One region of the Priestia sp. J2 genome, then DNA from elsewhere that is predicted to be linked to it. Evidence: a T-box and tRNA genes for the amino acid it is inferred to sense, from the RefSeq annotation. Region 1 holds a T-box; the other holds one or more tRNA genes.
What was found. A T-box is a leader RNA that pairs with one kind of tRNA and senses whether it is charged. The one in region 1 lies ahead of trpS (tryptophan--tRNA ligase), so its partner is inferred to be a tRNA-Trp.
Positions count from the first base shown of each region.

Region 2: it has a tRNA-Trp gene. The T-box ahead of trpS (tryptophan--tRNA ligase) is inferred to sense a tRNA for this amino acid. The anticodon was not compared.

Region 1 covers NZ_CP086208.1:678,857-686,097, forward strand. Annotated here, with positions in the region: gene opp4B (oligopeptide ABC transporter permease) at 1-712, shown strand, start outside; gene opp4C (oligopeptide ABC transporter permease) at 724-1,638, shown strand; gene LJY09_RS03595 (hypothetical protein) at 1,751-1,909, shown strand; gene LJY09_RS03600 (YjbA family protein) at 1,938-2,687, shown strand; gene trpS (tryptophan--tRNA ligase) at 2,717-3,706, opposite strand; T-box leader at 3,783-3,987, opposite strand; gene LJY09_RS03610 (peptide ABC transporter substrate-binding protein) at 4,643-6,289, shown strand; gene LJY09_RS03615 (ABC transporter permease) at 6,387-7,241, shown strand, end outside.
Region 2 covers NZ_CP086208.1:2,193,807-2,201,047, reverse strand. Annotated here, with positions in the region: gene LJY09_RS11070 (spore germination protein) at 1-1,021, shown strand, start outside; gene LJY09_RS11065 (Ger(x)C family spore germination protein) at 1,011-2,234, shown strand; gene LJY09_RS11060 (GerAB/ArcD/ProY family transporter) at 2,255-3,355, shown strand; gene LJY09_RS11055 (Na+/H+ antiporter NhaC family protein) at 3,553-4,953, opposite strand; tRNA gene LJY09_RS11050 (tRNA-Gly) at 5,169-5,240, opposite strand; tRNA gene LJY09_RS11045 (tRNA-Leu) at 5,261-5,342, opposite strand; tRNA gene LJY09_RS11040 (tRNA-Trp) at 5,369-5,442, opposite strand; gene LJY09_RS11035 (phospholipase D-like domain-containing protein) at 5,682-7,076, opposite strand.

The DNA.
Region 1 (7,241 bases):
GTTACCGACATTAGATATTATTTTAGAGCGTATGCCTAATACGATCTTTTTAGCTTTGACTTCGCTTTTGATTACGTATGTGTTTGCATTTATTTTAGGTATGTATGCAGGAAGAAAACCGTATACCTTAGCAGATAACTTTATTGCAGGATATAATTACTTTGCATTAGCGGTTCCATCGTTTATCGCAGGGATCGTAGGCATTTATTTATTTTCCTTTCAGTTAGGCTGGTTTCCGTTTAGCGGTTCTGTTGAAGTAGGATTAAAAGAGGGATCATGGGAATTTATTCAAAGTAGAATTCATCACGTTATATTACCTGCACTGATTCTTGGCTTGATGTCGACCGCGCAGTATACCCAATTTTTGCGCAATGATATTATTGAAAACAGTCGCAAAGATTTTGTGCGCACAGCTAGAGCAAAAGGAACAAAAGAATCTAAAATTTATAATGTTCATATCTTACGCAACTCAATGATTCCGCTTATTACGTTTTTAGGGTTTGATCTTGTAACAATCATTAGCGGTTCTATCATTACAGAGACAATCTTTACGTATCCAGGAATCGGAAAGTTGTTTGTTGACTCTGTAGCAACTCGTGACTACTCAGTTATGATGTCGCTTACAATGCTGTTTTCAATTTTAACATTGGTTGGGAATCTGGTTGCTGATTTGTTATACGGCGTAGCAGATCCGCGTATTCGTTTGGATTAGGAGGAGAAAGTATGGAAATTGTAACGAAAAAAGATGTACAGCCAGAAGTGAATATGAAAGCTCCTAAAAACCTTTCTCCATGGGCGATTGCGCGAAAGAAGTTTTTTAAAAATAAACTAGCTATGATAAGTTTAGCTTTCATGATTGTGATTACGCTTCTTGCTATTTTTGCACCGCTGCTTACAAAAGCAGATATTACACGTATCGACTATATGGCGATGAATGCAGCGCCTTCCAGTGAGCATTGGTTTGGAACGGATACAAATGGTCGAGACGTATTTGCACGTACATTGTATGGAGGAAGAACTTCGTTACTGATTGGAGTTGCTTGTACAACACTCGTTATTTTAATCGGAACTCTTATTGGTTCGATTGCGGGTTATTACGGAGGCAAAGTGGACCAATTCTTAATGCGTTTTACAGACTTTGTCTTAAACTTTCCGCTCATTGTTTTTGTTGTAGTGTTAAATACAATTCTAATTGGAAAAATCTCAGGCGTTTGGACGCTCATCCTAGTTGTTAGTTTCCTAAGCTGGGGAAGTACGGCCCGGCTGGTGCGAAGCAAAGTCTTGGCTGAAAAAGAAAATGAATATGTGCTTTCAGCTGTTTCCATTGGGTGCAGCCCGTTTAAAATCATCTTCAAACATTTGCTGCCAAATGTGTTTTCAACGATTGTGGTTCAAGCCAGTTTGCAGATGGCCATCCTTATCGTGTTTGAGTCAGCGATTAGCTTTATCGGTTTTGGCGTGCCGGCTGATACGCCGAGCTGGGGGAATATGCTGACAGAAGCAAGGGAATCAGATGTGCTGCAGAATAAGCCTTGGATGTGGGTTCCGCCAGGTTTAGCTATTACATTTACGATCCTGGCTATCAACTTCATTGGTGAAGGATTAAAAGATGCTTTAAATCCAAAATCTCTTCGTTAAAAATCTATCACAAAAGTGTGATAGATTTTTTTAGGTTTGTCAGACCTCCTGACAAACCTATTACTATAGAAGAAACTCGGATTTTTTCTGCTTATAGGGGTGGATATAGTTCATGAAGCCTGTAGCAATCATTAGCACTGGCGTTATGTCTGAGCTTCGAAATAAGTGCATTTGCATAATAGCCAAAAACGAAGGTATTTTACAATTAATTTTTAGAAAAATAACATCATTTGGAATAAAAATTCCTTTCTCTGCCTATACTGATGGATAACAAACAGATAGTAAGTGAGGGGTAAATTATGCTATATCTTCATGATGTATGGGTTAATTGGTTTGAAGGCGAAGAAAACGGTTATAATGTGTGTCATTTCCATGAGTGGAGAAAAGACGATTGTGTAGAACTGCTCGATCAAGCACCGTTATTAAAAGTAAATCCGCTTTTATTTCATTACATTGAAAATGATCTTTCCGAGCTACCTCAACAACTACTACAAGATGTCTATCAGAAAGCATACATTCGGAAAAATCATGAGCGCACGCAGGTTGAATATTGTTTTATTGTTACAGATGGAACGAATATTTTAGCAATTGATACGATGGGCTATCATATCCCAATTCGAAAAAGCCGCTTAATTCCAAGACAAGAACAGTTAGTTTATGAGATGATTGCGGATCAAGAAGAGCTAGAATATAAGTTCAGTGAAGACGAGCTAACTAAAAAAGAGCATCATATTCTTTCGCCGTCTCCTGAAACGATGAGAGGGCTAACACGTAAAGAACGTCAGCTAAAACAGCTGTTATTTATGGCACTTGATCAGCTACATACAACAAAAAATACAGCTCAAATCCGCTACTGGTACACAGAGTGGAATCCAACGAAATACGAAGACATTCAAGAGATGCCGTTTCAAGACGTATGGAATCAGCTATACGATGAAACGAAGTCAGGGTGGTCACCGAAACATAAATTATTATGCGAGCGCTTAGTAAAAGGACAACCTTTCTTTGAAAAACTTTGGGAAATTGAACAAGAGCCAAAAGTGAATTAAAAAAACGACTGCATAGCAGTCGTTTTTTTTTAACGTTTACGGCCAATTCCCATTGCGTTTCGCATTTTGCGAAGCATTTTATTAGCCGTTGCATTTGCTTTATCGGCACCTTGATCTAAAATATCATCTAACTCGCTAGAATCAACTAATTCATAATATCTTTCTTGAATTGGAGCAAGTGCTTCAGCTACTACTTTAGCTGTGTCAGCTTTAAAGTCACCATAACCTTTGCCTTCGTACATTGCTTCAATGTCTTCGATTGATTTATTTGCTAGGATTGAATAAATGCTTAATAAGTTTGAAATACCTGGCTTATTTTCTTTATCGTAGCGAACAATACCTTCTGAATCCGTTACGGCACTTTTGATTTTCTTTTCAATCGTTTTAGCGTCATCCAAGAGCGTAATAAAAGCTTTTTGGTTTGGATCGGACTTGCTCATTTTTTTCGTAGGATCTTGAAGAGACATGACGCGTGCGCCCACTTTTGGAATACGTACTTCAGGAATAGTGAAGATATCATTGTATTTTTTGTTAAAGCGCTCAGCTAAGTCACGCGTTAATTCTAAATGCTGCTTTTGATCTTCACCAACTGGCACCAAATCGGTGTTGTATAAAAGAATATCAGCTGCCATTAGTGGAGGATAAGTTAATAATCCTGCTGATACTGCTTCTTTTCCAGCGGACTTATCTTTAAACTGAGTCATACGCTCAAGTTCACCGATATACGCTACGCACTGTAACATCCATCCTGCTTCCGTGTGGGCGGGCACTTCTGATTGAATAAATAAAGTTGATTTTGCTGGATCAATTCCTACTGCTACATACAGAGCAGCAAGGCTGCGAATGTTTTTACGAAGTGCTAAACGGTCTTGAGGCGCTGTAATTGCATGCTGATCTACAATACAAAAATGACAGTTATAGTCATGTTGAAGTTCAACAAATTGCTTCATCGCTCCAATGTAGTTGCCTAAAGTGATTGTACCGCTTGGTTGAATACCTGAAAAAATTGTTTTCATCAAATCTTCCTTTCATCTGCACATATATGATGCTAGTTTACGTATACAACATAAAAAGGCCCATCCGCTCCTAGCATAAGCTAGGGGCGAATGGACCGCGTTGCCACCCTAATTAGCACACATTATTGTGAACTATCTTTATTCATGTAACGTTGAGATCAACGTTCAAGCTTTGCACTTGAAAGCTCCAAAGTCCATTCTGCAGGTTTCAATGTTTGTTCTCACCAGCCACAAACTCTCTAAAAATGAAAATTCTGCATACTACTCTTTTTCACAGCTTTAATTATATAGTTATTCATTATTATAACGCGAAAAAGCAGGAATTTAAACATCTTATCGCTAAAAAGGTTTATAAGACAATTTACTGGAATTTTTCTTCGGCAAAAAAAGACAAGAACCTTTTAATTAAAGCATTTCTTAATGAAAATTTGGTGGAGGATTTGGTAAAAATCTTTTATTTAGTATTTCTAATGCCTTTGTAATACCTATACTACAAAAAAGATTTTAGACGTCTGACAAGTAGGCACAATCCTTATAAGATAAGGTTTTTTCCCTCATGACAAAAAAATACCATTAAATAATAGTATTGCAATAAATTTTTAAAATATTTATAATAGGCGTAACAAACATATTTTTTACAAAGGTATTACAATTTCTTAATTTTTCAGAAAAAACAAAATAGCCAATGTTTTGTTTCAATTAGCGAATTTTGTAATGAATGAGTCTTCTACATATTAAGCGCATACATTGGATTTACAGCATGTAAACAATTGATGACAGTTTCATAGGGTAGAAGAATAATTTTGCAGTGAGGTCTTTAGCACTCTACTACGTGAAAAAATAACTGATTATTTTGTATTGAAAGAGGATTAAGAAATTAGTGCATATCAAAAAAATATGGTTGCCACACAAACAAAATTTAATAGGGGGTAACACGCAATGAAGAAAAGGTTGTCAATTCTTTTCAGTTTGCTGCTTGTAATGAGCTTGTTTTTAGCTGCATGTGGATTTAACAAAGAATCTGGTGGCAGTGAAAATGCTAGCAGTGATGGCGGCGACAAGAAAAAAGAGCAAGAGCTTCGCGTAAACATTAAAACTGAGCCTTTCTCACTGAACCCAGGCTTAGCTAATGATTCAACGTCATCAAACGTATTATTACAAACATTTGAAGGTTTAACTCGTATTGGTAAAGATGGAAAACCTGAAAATGCCATGGCGAAAGATGTAAAGGTCAGCGATGATCAAACTAAATATACGTTTACGATTCGCGACGATGCAAAATGGTCAAATGGTGACCCTGTAACAGCAAAAGATTTCGAATATGCATGGAAATGGGCGTTAGATCCTAAAAACGAATCTCAATATGCATATCAATTATACTATGTTAAAAATGCACAGGCTGCTAATGAAGGAAAAGGTTCATTAGATGATGTTGCCGTTAAAGCAACAGATGATAAAACGCTTGAGGTAACATTAGAAAACCCAACGCCATATTTCTTAGAATTAACAGCTTTCTATACGTACTTCCCAGTGAATACGAAAATTGCTGAATCAAATGAAAAATGGTACACAAATGCAGGCGAAAACTATACGTCAAACGGTCCTTTCAAGCTTAAAACTTGGAAACATAACGACAAAATTGAGTTAGTTCCTAATGAAAACTATTGGGATAAAGATGCTGTAAAACTTAAAAAAGTTGAAATGTACATGATCAATGATAACAACACTGAACTTTCAATGTTCAAAAACGGTGAATTAGACTGGGCGGGTATGCCTACCGGTCAATTACCAGCTGATGCACTTCCTGAATTAAAGAAAGACGGTTCATTAAACATTCAAGAGATTGCAGGTACTTACTGGTACAAGTTTAATACAGAACAAAAACCTTTAGACAATGTGAACATTCGTAAAGCATTAGCTTATGCAATTGATCGTAAAGGTATTACAGAACAAATTACAAAAGACGGTTCAGTTCCAGCGATGGCGGCTGTACCACCAACAATGTTTGAAGATAACAAAAAAGGCTACTTCAAAGACAATGATGTGAAAAAAGCAAAAGAATATTTAGAAAAAGGCTTGAAAGAAATGGGCCTTAAAGATGCTTCAGAACTACCAGCAATTAAGGTGTCATACAACACGGATGAAAAACATGCAAAAATTGCACAAGCTGTTCAAGATATGTGGAAGAAAAACCTTGGTATTAAAGTACAGTTAGACAACTCTGAGTGGGCTGTTTACATTGAAAAGTTACACCAAGGAGATTATCAAGTTGGGCGTATGGGCTGGTTAGGAGACTTTAACGATCCAATCAACTTCCTAGAGTTATTCCGTGACAAAAAAGGCGGAAATAATGATACAAACTGGGAAAATCCAGAATATAAAAAGTTATTAATTGACTCTCAAAAAGAAACAGATCCTAAAAAACGTCAGGCAATGTTGAAAAAAGCAGAAGGTATCTTCATGGATGAAATGCCAGTGGCACCAATCTACTTCTACACAAATGCTTGGGTACAAGACAAGCAGCTGAAAGATGTTGTGATGTCTGGTCTTGGAGACATTCAGATTAAGTGGGCTCATTTTGAGTAAGTAACATCAATTATGACAAAGGGTATATGGGGCCTGGTGCTCCATATACTTTTCTTTCTTGTGCGCGAATTTTGTAAAAATATGGAGGTGTGTCAGGGTGTTCAAATATATAGGAAAACGACTTATTTATATGTTTCTATCATTATGGCTGATCGTAACAGCGACCTTTTTCTTAATGCGTGCTGTTCCAGGAGGTCCATTCACATCAGAAAAGCAGCTTCCCCCTGAAATTCAAAAAAATCTAAATCAGTATTACGGTTTAGATCAGCCTTGGTACCATCAGTACTTTGATTACTTAACATCAATTTTAAAGTGGGATTTTGGTCCATCTTTCAAATATAAAGGCCAAACGGTAAATGATTTGATTAACGGCGGATTCCCTGTTTCATTCATGCTAGGGATGGAAGCTATTTTAATAGCAATTGCTATTGGCGTAGTACTAGGTGTTATTGCTGCTTTAAAACATAATAAATGGCAAGATTACACGGCGATGGTTATTGCAGTTCTAGGAATCTCAGTTCCAAGTTTTATCATGGCAGCGGTATTACAATACGTTCTGGCTATGAAACTACAAATTTTTCCGGTTGCACGCTGGGAATCTTGGGCACACACGGTGTTACCAGCTCTCGCGCTTGCTTCAACCCCTATGGCGTTTATCGCACGATTAACTCGGTCGAGTATGCTTGAAGTATTAAGCAATGATTATATTCGTACAGCGAAAGCAAAAGGTTTAAGCAGAGGCGTTATTACAGTTAAGCACGCCATGCGAAATGCGATGCTTCCAGTCGTATCCTATATGGGACCTTTAGTAGCAGGGATTTTAACGGGTAGCTTTGTTATTGAAAAAATATTTGGTATCCCTGGATTAGGTTCACACTTTGTACTCAGTATCTCAAACCGAGATTATACAACGATTATGGGCGTAACGGTGTTCTACAGTATTTTACTACTT
Region 2 (7,241 bases), 1.5 Mb from region 1:
CCGAGTAACTAAAACGGATGTCACTCTTATGTATATTCATGGCATCGCAAACGATAAAGTTGTGAAAGAAATTCGAAAGCGATTAAAAAACATTGATATTGATAGTATTTTGGAATCAGGTTATGTTGAGCAGCTGATTGAAGATCAAACGGTCACTCCTTTTCCCACTATTTACAACACAGAAAGACCCGATGTGGTGGCGGGTAACCTTTTGGAAGGAAGAATTGCTATTTTTGTGGACGGAACTCCTTTTGTCCTTATTGCTCCAGCGTTGTTCATTCAATTTTTCCAATCGGCTGAAGATTACTACGCACGCTTTGATATTGCCACGTCCATTCGTCTTTTGCGGGTGTTTATGTTTATGATTTCACTTATCGCGCCTGCTACGTATGTAGCGGTTACAACATTTCATCAAGAGATGGTACCTACAACGCTTATTGTAGCTCTTGCAGCACAGCGAGAATCCGTTCCATTTCCCGCGTTCGTGGAAGCTTTTTTTATGGAAGTCACCTTTGAAATTTTGCGTGAAGCAGGTATTCGTTTACCAAAAGCTATCGGCTCAGCTGTATCGATCGTTGGAGCTCTTGTTATTGGGCAAGCAGCAGTTCAAGCAGGGATTGTCTCACCAGCTATGGTTATTATTGTATCGATTACAGCCATTGCTAGCTTTGCCACACCATCTTTCGATATGGCTATTTCAGCGCGTTTAATTCGTTTTTTATTTATACTAGGAGCGGCTACATTCGGTTTCTATGGCATTATCCTTATTCTTTTAATGGGGGTTGGACACCTATGCAGCTTACGTTCATTTGGTGTTCCTTACATGACCCCATTAGCACCCTTTATTCCTGCAAGCAATGAAGATACATTGCTGCGGTTACCTTGGTGGACGATGAGAAGAAGACCTAAATTAATTAGTGATAACAAAGTTCGTCAAAGCAAACATCAAAAGCCTGAGCCTCCTTCTTCAAGAGGTATGATTAACCAGGAACTTGAAAAAGGTGATCAAAATGAAACGTAAAAGTTTATTTTTACTGGTAATGACCATAATGATGGTATTGCTTACGAGCTGCTGGAGTAAAAAAGAATTAACAGACCTTGCATTTGTATCGGCAATGGGCATTGATAAAACGAAAAACGGACGGTATGAGCTTACCTTTCAAATTATTAACCCGGGAAACGTAGCTGGCTTACAAGGGGGCGGCGGTACCCAAAGTCCGCCTGTTACGATCTATTCTGCTTCTGGCGATAATTTAGTTGAAGCAAGCAGACGCGCTTCAGCTAGAATTTCCCGAAGACTTTATTATGCCCATACCAACTTAGTCGTGATCGGAGAAAAACTAGCGCGTGAAGAAGGAATTAACATTCTTATTGATTCTATTGATCGCGATCCTGAATTTCGAATTACGACTTCCCTAGTCATCGCAAACCAGTCAAGTGCTGCTGATTTGGTAAAAGCACTAACGCCTGTCGATAAAATTCCAGCAAACAAAATTATGAAAACGCTGGAGTTCACTCAAAGAAAATGGGGAGAAAATCTAAAGGTTTCCTTTCAAGAAGTGATGAGGTCTCTCGAATCTCCCGGAGGAGAAGCACTAGTCTCGGGTTTTCGTTTAGTTGGAAATCCTCAACAAGCAGAAAAATTAGATAACCTCCAGCAAAGCGCACCAGAAGCTACCCTTCGTGCTTCTGGCATTGCTGTTTTTAAAAATGGAAAGTTAATCGACTGGTTGTACAATAGTCCAGCCAGAGGCAGCGTTTGGATTCTTGATAAAATACAAGGAACGGATATTAATATAGATTGGAAAGGAAAAAAAGAAGCGCTTGCCTATCAAACAGTTCGTCAAAAAACGGATGTATCTGTAAAAATGAAAAAAGGAAAACCTTACGTGTCCGTTCACACTCGCGTAGAAGGCGATCTTGGAGAAGTGGAGGTCCCTGTTGATACACGTCAACCTGCCGTAATCAAAAAAATGGAAAAAGCTGCAGGTAAAGAAATAAAAAAAGAATTACAAACAGCTATTAAACAAGCTCAGACAGACAAAGTTGACATCTTTGGGTTTGGAGAAGCACTGGAACGCACGCGCCCCAATCAGTGGGAAAAATTCAAATCAGAATGGGATGACGTTTATTTTCCAAAATTAGATGTAGACGTTACAGTAGAAGCTTACATTCGCCGAACGGGTCTGCGCAATAAATCGTTTCTCTCTAGCGTAAAAGAAAAACAACAATGAGGTAAGGAGGTTCTGGCTATATGGAAAAAGCAAAAATCAGCGCCACTCAATTATTCATTCTCATGGTATTATTCGAACTGGGGAGCGCTTTATTAGTTCCTCTTGCAATGAGAGCGAAGCAAGATGCATGGCTAGCTATTTTAATTGGAATGCTGTTCAGCTTTTTTTTCTTCTTAGTCTATCATAAGCTCTATTCCTACTATCCGGACCTCCTGCCTACAGAGTATATGCAGAAAATTTTAGGTAAGGTACTGGGAACGCTTCTTGCATTCGTATATATTGTTTATTTTTTATACGATGCATCACGAGTTCTAAGAGATTTCGGAGAAATGCTTCTTACTTTTGCTTATCCCGATACGCCTTTATTTATTGCTAATGCTTTATTAATGCTGGTCATTATCTATATAACACGAAAAGGAATTGAAGCGATAGCGAGGTCAGGAGAGCTTCTGTTTATTTTTATGTATTTTCTGGCTGTTGCAGGCTTCATTTTAATTATTAGCTCAGGATTAATTGATTTTAAGAACTTACAGCCGGTATTAAAAGAAGGAGTGCTCCCTGTTGCAAAAATTGCTTTAACCGAAACGCTGTATTTTCCTTTCACAGAGGCTATTGTATTTACCATGCTTCTTCCTTATTTGAGCAATCCCAAAAAAGCGAGTGTCACCATGCTATGCGCAACGGGATTAAGCGGAATTAATCTAATTATTACGATGATCATTAACATTAGCGTGCTTGGAGTTGATCTGACGACAAGATCACAGTTCCCTCTTCTTAGTACTGTCCAAACGATCCAAGTAGCTGATTTTTTAGAGCGTCTAGATGTATTTTTTATGTTCGCTATGGTGATTGGGATTTATTTCAAAGTTAGCATCTTGTTTTATGCTTCTATAATAGGTACAGCTACTTTATTTAAAATTAAATCTCCTTCACGTCTAGCGTATCCTTTAGGCATCATTGTGTTATTTTTGTCGATTACAATCGCTAGTAATTTTCAAGAACACCTTTATGAAGGACTGCACGTAGCGAGATTTCTTTTGCATATGCCGCTATTTTCTATCGTACCCCTACTGCTTCTGATTATCGCCTTTTTGAAGAATAGGAAGAAGCAGCACAGATAGTGTATCTCTACTAAATAAAAAAATGGCGTTAAAATTATTGAGGTGATGTGCGTGTATATATGGTTTTATGATCATTTTGTTAATACCATCTTATTTCCGCTTACTTGTATCATCCTAGTGTGCCTGTCATTAGGACTGTATGCATACTTTAAATTAAAAAAAATGAAAAATTGATACTAGACGGCTATTTTTCTCATTCAAAATAAGAAAGATACAACAAGATAGAAAGCAACTGTTATTCCCGCTGCAATTAAAGCTGGCTTTAATTTATATTTGGCATATTCAATAACAGATAAATCTAATATTTTGGCGATGGTATTCGTATCATCGCTTAAAGGTGAAGAAAACGCTCCAAAGGAACCGCTCGCAAACACCGCACCGATAATTAACGGCAAAGAAAGATCTGCAGAACTTGCAAGCGATACGCCAAGCGGCATTAAAATCCCCCACGTTCCCCAAGCAGATCCGATAAAGTAAGAAATAGCGGCTCCAAAGATAAACATGAACGGAGTGACAAACATTTGAGGAATCCACTTAGAATGTGCCGTCACGAAATTTGAAAAACCTAAGTCTTCTGTCACAGCGGATAATCCCCATACTACCGATAACAACAAAATAACGGACATCAAGTCATTGCCTCCTGTGATAAAACCATTAAGCAAATTCTGTAATGTAAAGCGCTGAAACAAGAAAAAAATGAGGGTAATTAACGTAGTCATAATTAAAGCTACTACCATCGCTTCTAACACGTCTGCTTTAATAAATGCTTCAAAAAAGGTGTGACTCTTACGATGTCCACTCCACCATGTTAAAAGTAAGGTAAGTGAAATCACAACAAGTAAAGGTACTAACAAATTCCAAGGCTTAGAAGGCAAATCCTTCGATACGCAAGGATGACAATCATGCCAATCTTTTTCGTCTTCTTCCTCGAGCTTCATAGGAGCCGTAGACGTTGAATGATGAAAAAAGCTGAAATAAATCCCTACTAAAATAATCACAATCGAAAAGAAATTATAAGGAATGCTTTGAATAAACAAAGAATAAGCGTCTTGTTTTATGCCTTGATGATCAATTGCCATTTGAATGATTGAGACCATATATCCCACAAATGCCGTTGCCACGGGAATTAAGACGATAACAGGAGTAGCAGTTGTTTCAATAACAAACCCTAGCTCTGCTGTCGTCATTTTCACTTTTTTCAGCAGCGCTCTCATAATGGGCGCGATCGTCACAAAACGAAAGGTGGGAGCACTGAATGTTCCAATGGTTGAAACATAGGTTAAAATAAGAGCTTTTTTTCTTGTATCAATTCTTTCTGCAGCTGTTTCCACAAAACCTTTAACTCCTCCAGCCATCTTAATCATTCCGATAAGCCCTGAAAACGCGTATAAAAAGACAACGATTTCTATATTACTTTTATTTCTAAGAGCTTGTACAACGTAGTGAAGTAACTTTTCAACACCTCCGACAATCGAATGATCAATCAAATAAGCGCCTACTAATAAGCCTAAAAACAACCCTGGCAGCACTTGTTTGGTGAAAATAGCTATTGGAATAACAATTAAAAACGGTATAATTGAAAACCAACTAGATTCCATAGGACTCTCCCCTATCTTAAAAACCATATTAGACGTCTTCACGTATCGTTCATTAGCTTTTAATGTAACCCCAATAATATGTGTATATTCATGAAAGCAATACGTATAAGCAGCACTGATTGAATAAACTATTTCTAATTAAAAACAGCATAGTAAAAATCTTTATTTCTACAACAAAAAAAGCAGTTTGCACATGCAAACTGCTTTTGAAAAGAAGCGGAAGACGAGGTTCGAACTCGCGACCCCCACCTTGGCAAGGTGGTGTTCTACCACTGAACTACTTCCGCGCAATATATAAAAGTAAAGATGCGGGTGAAGGGACTTGAACCCCCACGTCATAAGACACTAGATCCTAAGTCTAGCGCGTCTGCCAATTCCGCCACACCCGCGTGTGAATTGAAAAATAACTCCAAAATGGCAGGGGCAGTAGGAATCGAACCCACACTGACGGTTTTGGAGACCGTAGTTCTACCTTTAAACTATGCCCCTAGAAATGATTTCTTCAAAAGAACCTCGTTTATTGACGACGCTATATTATAATAAAACATATATGGAATTTCGTCAATAGGTCTTTTTATGAATCATGACTAGTACTGGCGACTTCAAAAAAACTGTGAGGCATATCACAGCTTTTCACACTTCCCACCACCAGTTGCAGCACCTTTTATCCTCTACCATTTATTTTTATAAGCTTTCTGCAAAAGCACTTTTTCAGGAAAAGTGCAGAACTATACAAAATGTCTCCAAAATCGCGTGAAGACTGAAAGAATATGGAGGAGTGCAGATTTTACAGGAGGCACGTTTTTTTGAGAATCCGTATTAAAACCCACAGGTTCCCCCTCATTTCCCACAAGCGTACTGTGAGAAATTTTAGTTTCAATAGCCCCTGTTAGCTCGGCTGCAAATTCGTCACTATCTATCATAACCATAGATTCAGTATTTAAAAATACAGAACGTGAATCTAAGTTAAAAGAACCAACTGCGCTCAAACGCTGGTCGTAAACAACGGATTTCCCGTGAATGGAATAAGGCTGTTGATATTCATAAAGCTTTGAAGCCGCTTTTATGACGCGGTTTTTCACTCCTAAGTATGCAGAAAAAGCCATAGCATTCGGAGTGGACGTAATAGAATTCGTTAAAATAATTCTTTGCACTTTAGATTTTACTGACTTATCTATATACTGTTCCATCTCTTTTGTTGGTACAATATAAGGACTTTGAACGACAATGGATTTTTCAGCTTGCTCAGAAAGCTTAATAAACGTTTTCCATATAAAAGGGCTTTTATTCATTCTTTGAATAGGATTTGCAATAAAAGAAACCTTTCTTGTAGGCATCGTTGATTCTCTCCATACAATATAAGGATGGACAAAGGGTTCGTTTGCTTTTTTGGCCTCTTCGTATTGATCTATTAACAATTTCTTTCCTGAAAGGCCACGAAATTGTTTAGTTTTCTTGAGCTTCGGAAAAGCTTTGCGCGTATACGGGTGGTTCCATAATTTCTCTACATACTTCTCCATTGAGAGAATGACACTATTACTTTCTTGCTTTGTATTATAAATCAGCACATCACGGTCATAGACAAAATTTTTATCCGGTTGACTGGCCAAGTATTTATCTCCGATATTTCGTCCTCCACTAATACCTAATTGGCCATCGACTACTATTATTTTATCGTGAAGACGGTTATGCCATGTCCAAGGTTTAAGAATAGTAAAGGGCTCATAGTACTTTAATTCAATATTATTGTGGAAAGCTAGAGCATAAAGAACATTTTTTCTCTTGCCTTTTAGCCCATGAGAGATCCCGTCTAACAGCACTCGAATACGTATACCTCGGTCCGCAGCTTCGAATAAAGCACCCATAAGTAAATCCGACGAACGACCTTTGCCGATGGAAAAGTACGCAATATCGATTGTATGCCTCGCTTCTTGAATCATCTGCATCCGAACAAGCCCTGAAAAATAACCGTTTTCCAAAAGCATAACACGGTCTGTGGATTCTTTCTTTCCGTAAAAATTCTCAGTATTCATTACTTTTAAGTCTTTTCCCTTGTGCAAAGGGACATAAAACAGTACCACTGCAGTTACGAATACATATATGAAGTACAATACGACAATCATTATTAGTATATTTATTAGCATGTTTCCTGTCACAATCCCTTTCCATTCTTATCGTTCTGTTTTTATTAGGATTCTTACTTTTTTAACTTCTATACCTTTTAAAATAAGAATGGAACGATGGATTATTTGTTACACTACTGTTGATTTCCGTGCAAGCCTTCGCTT